Regions from separate parts of the Streptomyces sp. NPDC012835 genome, predicted to be linked through region 2. Evidence: riboswitches for the same ligand, from Rfam matches in the RefSeq annotation. Region 2 holds a riboswitch; the other holds the start of a gene.
The links. A riboswitch is a leader RNA that binds a small molecule or an ion and turns the genes downstream of it on or off. The one in region 2 is predicted to bind cobalamin.

Region 1 (4,170 bases), on a different contig from region 2:
GCCACCACCTCCAGTGCGGAGAAGGCCGAACGCCTCCGCGCCCTCGGCGCGTCCGATGTCGTGGACTACGTCGGCACGCCGGAATGGGGGGCGCGGGTACGGGAGCTGACCGACGGCCGCGGTACCGATCTCGTCGTGGAGATCGGCGGTGCCGGGACGATCTCCCAGTCGATCACCGCCGTCGCCCACGGCGGACGGATCTCCCTCGTCGGCAACCTCGCGGCGGGCGACGGCATGGACCTGACGCGGTTCTTCCAGCGCGGCGCGACGCTCAGGACGATCAGCGTGGGCAGCCGGAGCGACTTCGAGCGGATGAACCGGGTCGTCCGCGGGCACCGGCTGCGGCCGGTGATCGACCGCGTCTTCCCGTTCGAGGAGACCCCGGAGGCGTTCTGCCACTTCGAGACGGGATCACGCTTCGGCAAGGTCGTCATCAGCCACTGACGCGACACGGCGGAACAGGCCGCCGCCCTCGGCTCCCCCGGCCCTCCACTTCCGCCGGCCGGCATCGTGGGCCGCCCTGCGGCCCCAAGTGGTCCACGGGCCGCGCCCCGCCGGACCGTCTCGCGAAGGTTCGCGAGACGGTCGCCGGGCGGGCCCGTCCGCCGGAGCGGCCGTCACCGAGGACGAGGTACGGCCGTCCCCGGCCGGCGCGCCACGGTGAGCGGCGGGATCAGAGGGCAGTCCAGGTGAACGCCACCTTGTCCCCGGCGTTCAGCGCGAACTGGCAGCCGCCCACGGGGGTCGGGGTGCCGTTGACGGAGATGTTCCAGTAGGCGGCACCGCCACCGCTGACATCCTTGACGGTCTCGACGGAGAAGTCTTCGAAGGACGCATACCAGGTGCCGTCCCAGGTGAAGCCCCGCTTGCGGGCGGCGTCGTCGAGGGCGGCGGTCGGTGTCGGCACGGCGGTGGGATGGGCTCCGCCGTTGGTGCCGTCGCACCTGTGCGTGCCACCGGTGGCGGTGGTGACCTCGTGCCCGCGCGTCCTGATCCTCCCCTCGAAGAGGAGGCCGTCGGGCCCCTGCACGGTGACCGTGACCTTGACGGGCGCGTTCGTACCGGACGTGCCCGTGGCTCCGGAGGCGGGGGCGGCGTGCGCGGCGGACGGGGCGGCGGCGAGCGCCAGGCCGAGGGCCGTGGCGGCGATCAGGTGACGTGGTGCGCGGGAGACGCGTACGGTGCGCGGCATGGCGGAGCCTTCCTGGTGCGGGTCGGGCCCGCGGCACGAGGAACTCTCGGCTTCGCGCTGCGGACCATGACAGTGGCAAGCGGTGACGAGCACGCGCCGGGTTCCCCGACTCACGGCCCGAGGGCCGCTCGTGGTTGCGGGCCGGTGCCGGATTCCCACCGGTTCACCCCCCGGTCACGTGCGTGTGCGATGGTCGTGCCGTACGTGGTGACGCCCTTCCGTGTCCGTGGTCCTTCGGTCTCTCCGGGCGCGGAAGTCGCCTCATCCTAGGGCTGGTTCGGCCGTGTGGTCGGCAAGTCCGCAGTCTCCGCATTTCGAACCGTTCGGCGCGCGGTAGTAGAGGCAGCAGCTTCGGCGGCGGAACGCGAGGTCGGGGCCGGTGATCACTCCGGTGCCGGCCAGGCGTCCGGTGCCCAGCAGTGCGGCCGTGAGGTCGGTGAGCGGCCCTCGTACGGCGGGACGGGCCGCGAGCAGGGCGTGCGCGGCCCCGGCCAGCGCCGAGGCGGAGTTGCCGTCCAGCAGACGGGGGGCGACCTTGACGCGCAGTCCGTCGGCCAGTGCCAGCAGGTGACGTGTGACCTGCGTGTACAGGGCGCGGGCGGGATCGTCGTCCAGCCGGTCGACGTGCCGGCCGGCCGGACGGGGCACACGCAGGGCCGGTCCGTCGTCGGCTCGGTGCAGTCCCTCCAGGTCGAGGACGATCCCGTGCAGGACGACGCACGCCAGGGCCGGGGACCAGAGGCGGGCGGCGTGACCGAGCTGGGCGACGGAGACGTCGATGCGCGGTTCCGTGGTGTGGTGGCGGCGGGCGACGGCCTGCGCGAGATCGCCGAAACCCGCCGCGTAGGACCGGGCCACCGGATGCCAGCCGTCGTCCGGTCCGCCGACGTGCAGGGCGAAGAAGCCGCCGAGGCCCGCCACGTCACGCAGCGCGGCGGTGACGGCCGCGGCGGGGGCACGGGCTTCGTCCACGGTTCCTGCCTCTCCAGTCCGGCTCTCCGTCCGTATGGTCAGGGGGCCGTACGCCGTCGCGGTGGCCTGATGGTGTAGAGGTCGAGTATGTCCGGCCGGGGTGCGACGCCCGGCCCGCCGGCACGTGCCCAGGCGGCGATGTCCTCGGTCGCGTCCGGATCGTTGACCAGCCCCAGCCAGACGGGCCGGGCACCGGCGGCGCGGCCCTCGGCGGAGGGCTGGACGACGATGACGTTGGCCTGTTCGCAGACGTCCAGGCAGGCGGAGACCCGCACGGGCACCTGGGCGCGCAGCCGCGCGGTCTGGGCGGCGTGGTCGACGCCGGGTATCTTCGGGCTGCCGCAGCAGCAGTCACGGCACACGACAACCCGGCAGGGCGCCGGTTCGCGGCCGGGCGGGACGGTGTCGGCGGACATGCCGCATCGTTCCTCTCTTCCGGGGAGATCCGCCCCGGTGGTCCGTCGAGGAGGCGACCGCGTGAGTCTCCTGGCTCTCGGGTCGAGGCTCGCGCCGCGCCTTCCCACCCTGTGCGGGCAGTGGTCGTGTGCGGGGCTCGCTCGCCGATCACAGTGGCGGGACCGCGCCGGATTTCCACCGGCTTCCTCGGACCGCCGTCGCCTTGTTGCTCCGGCCATCCTTCCACCCCGTTCTCCCTGCTGTCAGCAAGGGGGCACCTCCCCGGCGCCCCGGAGGAACGTGATATCGCCAGGTCATCGACGGGACGGGACCCAGGAAGCCGATGGAGATCCGGCGCGGTCCCCGGAGTCCGCGTCCCGCGCGCTTCCGGTGACACCGCCCTCGCGGGAACGCCCGCGTACCGCGACCGCCTCCAGGGACGGGGGAATTCCCGACGCATTGACGTGGGCACGTCATTGCCATACGTTCCGGGTGCGCTCTCAGCCACCCCGCCGATCCCGGAGCCGCCCATGTGGAAAACGTTGTCGGTCCGGATGCGTCACCTGGTGGCACTGTTCGCCGTGGCGCTTCTCGTCGCCCTGACCCCCCAAGCCGTGGCCCCGGCGGCGGCCGTGGGCGCCGCCCCGACCGCGGCCATCTGCAACGCGTACTGCGACGCGCGCGACCCCGCGCTCTCGCCGCAGGACCGTATCCCCGTCTCCACCACGCTCTTCTCCCGCTCGATCGCCCTCCACTTCGACGACCGGGACGCGATGGGCTGGGCCTCGACGGACAACGGCAGCCCGGGCGACGAGGTCTGGCTCGACCGGTCCTTCGACGGCGGGCGCACCTGGAGCTCCGGCAGCCGCCTCGGCGCCACCGTCGTACCCGCCGGACAGCGCGGCCGGCGCACCCTCATGTACAACGTGGACGACTGGAACACCAACGGGGTCGGCGCCCTGCGCGCCTGCGGCAGGGCCGGCGACCGTACGGACATCGCCTGCACACCCTGGGCGCGCACGACCTGGAACGCGTGGGACCGCCGGACGGCCGCGGCCACGGCGCAGATGCAGTTCTACAACAACGGCACGGGGCTGTTCGACACCACCGGCTGGTGGAACTCGGCCAACGCGCTCACCGCGGTCATCGACAACATCCGCGTCTCGGGAATGACCAGCTATCGCTACGCCATCGCCAACACCTACAATCGCCAACTCAACGCTCAGGCAGGACAGTTCCGGAACGACTACATCGACGACACCGGGTGGTGGGGGCTGGCCTGGGTCGCCGCGTACGACGCGACCGGTGACAGCCGCTATCTGAACACCGCACGCGCGGACGCCGATCACATGGCCTCCTACTGGGACGGTGTCTGCGGCGGCGGTGTGTGGTGGAGCACCGCGAAGACCTACAAGAACGCCATCGCCAACTCCCTCTACATCCAGCTCAACGCGGCCCTGCACAACCGCGTACCCGGCGACACCGTCCATCTGGGCCGGGCCCGCGCCGGCTGGTCGTGGTTCCAGGGGACCGGGATGGTCAACGGTTCGCACCTGGTGAACGACGGCATCGATCTGTCCACCTGCCGCAACAACGGCGCCGCCGTCTGG
Region 2 (4,170 bases):
GCTTCTTCACCCAGCGCGACGTGTACCGGTCGGCCATCGACCGGGGCGAGGTGCTGCCGCCCGCCAAGACCATGGACGACATGCACACGGTCGTGACCAACTCCACGGTGGACGGGGTCCTGTCGGCCCTCTTCGCGCTGCTGATCCTCGTGGTCATCGCGGACGCCGCACGGGTCTGCCTCACGGCGATCCGCGCGCCGGAGAGCGTGAAGCTGTCGGAGACGCCGTACGTCAGGTCCCGGATCGTCGCCCCGGCGGGGATGATCCCCACCCCGGAGGAGAAGGCCGAGCTGGCGGACGCCGAGGCGAAGGCGGGCGCGGGAGCGGGAAGCGGCGTCTCATGACGGCGACCGGGACCGTGGCCGCCAGGGCGCGGCACCTCGCCGGCCGCGTCCGCTGGTACGTCCGTGAGCTGACCGGCGAGTCGACGTACGACCGGTACGTCGCCCACGCCGCCGCCCACGACCCGGGAGGGCCCGTCATGAGCCGCCGGGCCTTCGAACGCAGCCGCACGGACGCCCGCGAGGCCGACCCGCGCGAGGGCTTCCGCTGCTGCTGAGCGGGCCGGACCCGCACCGCGTGGCTGCCGGGCGCCCAGGGGCCGCCGGGCCTCCCTCACGGGGGCACGGCGGCCCTTCCCTTGTGCCGAGGGCGGTCACCGAAGCGAGCCACGACACAACATCTGGGGGGTGATATCGCAGCCGCCCCCCAGATGTATGCTCGACCTCGCTGTCGACGCAGGGGAATCCGGTGCGAATCCGGAACTGTCCCGCAACGGTGTGCGTTGGCGTGATTTGTCACGCCCGCGTAAGTCCGGGTACCTGCCGACGGTACGTCCGGCTCGACCCGATCCGGACGTTCAGACGTCCGGGCCTCGCGGTTGGGCCGGTGGACGCCGCACGGAGTGGGTAGCGCCCGGAACCCGGGCCGCGGACCCCTGCGCGCGGCCGCTCCCCGTTCCCCTCCGCCGGCCCAGAGCCGAGCGAGGGAGAGCATCACCGTGACCATCGCGCCAGCCGATCCGGTCTCAGCCGTTACGGAAACCGCCGAGCCGACGGCCGACGGACCCGGCACCGCGTTGCTGCGGACCCTGACGGACCTGACCGCCGATCTGCCCGACACCGACCCGGGCCGGGTCGCCGCCGCCGCGCTGCGGGGCCGCAACGCCCGCTCGGACGAGGCCGAGTTGCGGGAGCTGGCCACCGAGGCGGCGGCCGGGCTGATCTCCGAGGACCCGGCGTACTCCCGGCTCGCGGCCAGGCTGCTCACCCGTACGATCGCGGACGAGGCGGCCGGCCAGGGCGCCCTGTCGTTCTCCGCGTCCGTCGCCGTCGGCAGCCGCGAGGGCCTGATCGCGGACCGCACGGCCGCCTTCGTCGCGCTCCACGCGGCCCGGCTCGACGCGATGATCGACCCCGCCGCCGACGACCGCTTCGGCTACTTCGGGCTGCGGACGCTCTACAGCCGCTATCTGCTCCGGCACCCGATCACCCGCCAGGTCATCGAGACCCCCCAGCACTTCATGGCGCGCGTCGCCGCCGGGCTCGCGGAGGACGAGAGCGACCGGGCGGCGGACGAGGTCGGGCGGCTCTACACGCTGATGAGCCGGCTCGAATACCTCCCCTCCTCCCCCACCCTCTTCAACTCCGGCACCCGCCACCCGCAGATGTCCTCCTGCTATCTGCTGGACTCCCCGCTGGACGAGCTGGACTCCATCTACGACCGCTACCACCAGGTGGCGCGCCTCTCGAAGCACGCGGGGGGCATCGGGCTCTCGTACTCCCGTATCCGCTCGCGCGGTTCGCTGATCCGGGGGACGAACGGCCACTCCAACGGCATCGTCCCGTTCCTGCGCACGCTCGACTCCTCGGTCGCGGCCGTCAACCAGGGCGGCCGGCGCAAGGGCGCGGCCTGCGTCTACCTGGAGACCTGGCACGCGGACCTGGAGGAGTTCCTGGAGCTGCGCGACAACACGGGCGAGGAGGCCCGGCGCACGCACAACCTGAACCTCGCCCACTGGATCCCGGACGAGTTCATGCGCCGGGTCGAGTCCGACGGCGACTGGTCGCTGTTCTCGCCGGCCGACGTGCCGGAGCTGGTGGACCTGTGGGGCGACGAGTTCGACGCCGCGTACCGCAAGGCCGAGGCGGACGGCCTGGCCCGCAGGTCCCTTCCGGCGCGCGAGCTGTACGGCCGGATGATGCGCACCCTCGCCCAGACCGGCAACGGCTGGATGACCTTCAAGGACGCGTCGAACCGTACGGCCAACCAGACCGCCGAGCCCGGCCACACCGTGCACAGCTCCAACCTGTGCACGGAGATCCTCGAAGTCACGGACGACGGCGAGACGGCCGTCTGCAACCTGGGGTCGATCAACCTCGGCGCCTTCGTGCTGGAGTCGGGCGAGATCGACTGGGAGCGGCTGGACGAGACCGTCCGCACGGCCGTCACCTTCCTCGACCGCGTCGTGGACATCAACTTCTACCCGACCGAGCAGGCGGGCCGCTCCAACGCGAAGTGGCGCCCGGTGGGCCTGGGCGCGATGGGCCTCCAGGACGTCTTCTTCAAGAAGCGGCTGCCCTTCGACTCCCCCGAGGCCGCCGCCCTCTCGACGCGCATCGCCGAGCGGATCATGCTCGCCGCCTACGAGGCGTCCTGCGACCTCGCCGAGCGCAGCGGCCCGCTGCCCGCCTGGTCCAGGACGCGCGCCGCGCGCGGGGTCCTGCACCCCGACCACTACGACGTGGAGCTGACCTGGCCGGAGCGCTGGGACGCGCTGCGCGCGCGGATCGCCACCACCGGCATGCGCAACTCGCTGCTGCTGGCCATCGCCCCGACGGCGACCATCGCCTCGATCGCCGGCGTGTACGAGTGCATCGAGCCGCAGGTCTCCAACCTCTTCAAGCGCGAGACGCTGTCGGGCGAGTTCCTCCAGGTCAACTCGTACCTGGTGGACGAGTTGAAGCGGCTCGGCGTCTGGGACGCGCAGACCCGCGAGGCGCTGCGCGAGTCCAGCGGCTCGGTGGCCGGGTTCGGCTGGGTCCCGGCGGAGGTGCGGGAGCTGTTCCGTACGGCCTGGGAGATCCCGCAGCGCGGCCTGATCGACATGGCCGCCGCGCGGACACCGTTCCTGGACCAGAGCCAGTCGCTGAACCTGTTCCTGGAGACGCCGACCATCGGGAAGCTCAGCTCGATGTACGCGTACGCCTGGAAGAAGGGGCTCAAGACGACGTACTACCTGCGCTCGCGCCCGGCGACGAGGATCGCGCGCGCGGCGGGATCGCAGCAGGCGTCGCAGACGTCACCGACGTCACGGCCGGAGCCCACCCCCGTACCCGCGCAGGCGGCTTCGGTCGACGACGCCATCGCCTGCTCCCTGGAAAACCCCGAGTCCTGCGAGGCATGCCAGTAATGACGACCACCGAGACGACACAGACCGCGAAGGCCGAGAAGGCCGAGAAGGCTGAGAAGAACCTGCTGGACCCGGGCTTCGAACTGACCCTGCGGCCCATGCGCTACCCGGACTTCTACGAGCGCTACCGCGACGCCATCAAGAACACCTGGACGGTGGAGGAGGTCGACCTCCACTCGGACGTCGCCGACCTCGCCAAGCTCTCCCCCGGTGAGCAGCACATGATCGGCCGGCTGGTCGCGTTCTTCGCGACGGGGGACTCGATCGTGTCGAACAACCTGGTGCTGACGCTCTACAAGCACATCAACTCCCCGGAGGCGCGGCTGTACCTGTCGCGTCAGCTCTTCGAGGAGGCCGTGCACGTCCAGTTCTATCTGACGCTGCTGGACACCTACCTCCCCGACCCGGACGACCGCGCGGCGGCCTTCGACGCGGTGGAGGAGATCCCGTCGATCCGCGAGAAGGCGCAGTTCTGCTTCAAGTGGATGGACTCGGTCGAGAAGATCGAGCGCCTGGAGTCGAAGGCGGACCGGCGCCGCTTCCTGCTCAACCTGATCTGCTTCGCGGCGTGCATCGAGGGGCTGTTCTTCTACGGCGCCTTCGCGTACGTCTACTGGTTCCGCTCGCGCGGCCTGCTGCACGGCCTCGCCACGGGGACCAACTGGGTGTTCCGTGACGAGACGATGCACATGAACTTCGCCTTCGAGGTCGTGGACACCGTACGCAAGGAGGAGCCGGACCTCTTCGACGACGCACTC

Region 1: linked by a shared signal. The riboswitch ahead of ACFY6S_RS18950 ((2Fe-2S) ferredoxin domain-containing protein) and the one ahead of ACFY6S_RS24075 (ribonucleoside-diphosphate reductase subunit alpha) in region 2 are both predicted to bind cobalamin.

The regions. Positions count from the first base shown of each region.
Region 1 is NZ_JBIBBW010000004.1:160,545-164,714, forward strand. Features, by position in the region: gene ACFY6S_RS18935 (NAD(P)-dependent alcohol dehydrogenase) at 1-444, shown strand, start outside; gene ACFY6S_RS18940 (DUF4430 domain-containing protein) at 674-1,192, opposite strand; gene ACFY6S_RS18945 ((2Fe-2S)-binding protein) at 1,454-2,164, opposite strand; gene ACFY6S_RS18950 ((2Fe-2S) ferredoxin domain-containing protein) at 2,203-2,580, opposite strand; cobalamin riboswitch at 2,644-2,769, opposite strand; gene ACFY6S_RS18955 (glycoside hydrolase family 76 protein) at 3,091-4,170, shown strand, end outside.
Region 2 is NZ_JBIBBW010000006.1:126,328-130,497, reverse strand. Features, by position in the region: gene ACFY6S_RS24085 (carbon starvation CstA family protein) at 1-344, shown strand, start outside; gene ACFY6S_RS24080 (YbdD/YjiX family protein) at 341-559, shown strand; cobalamin riboswitch at 700-844, shown strand; gene ACFY6S_RS24075 (ribonucleoside-diphosphate reductase subunit alpha) at 1,001-3,412, shown strand; gene ACFY6S_RS24070 (ribonucleotide-diphosphate reductase subunit beta) at 3,412-4,170, shown strand, end outside.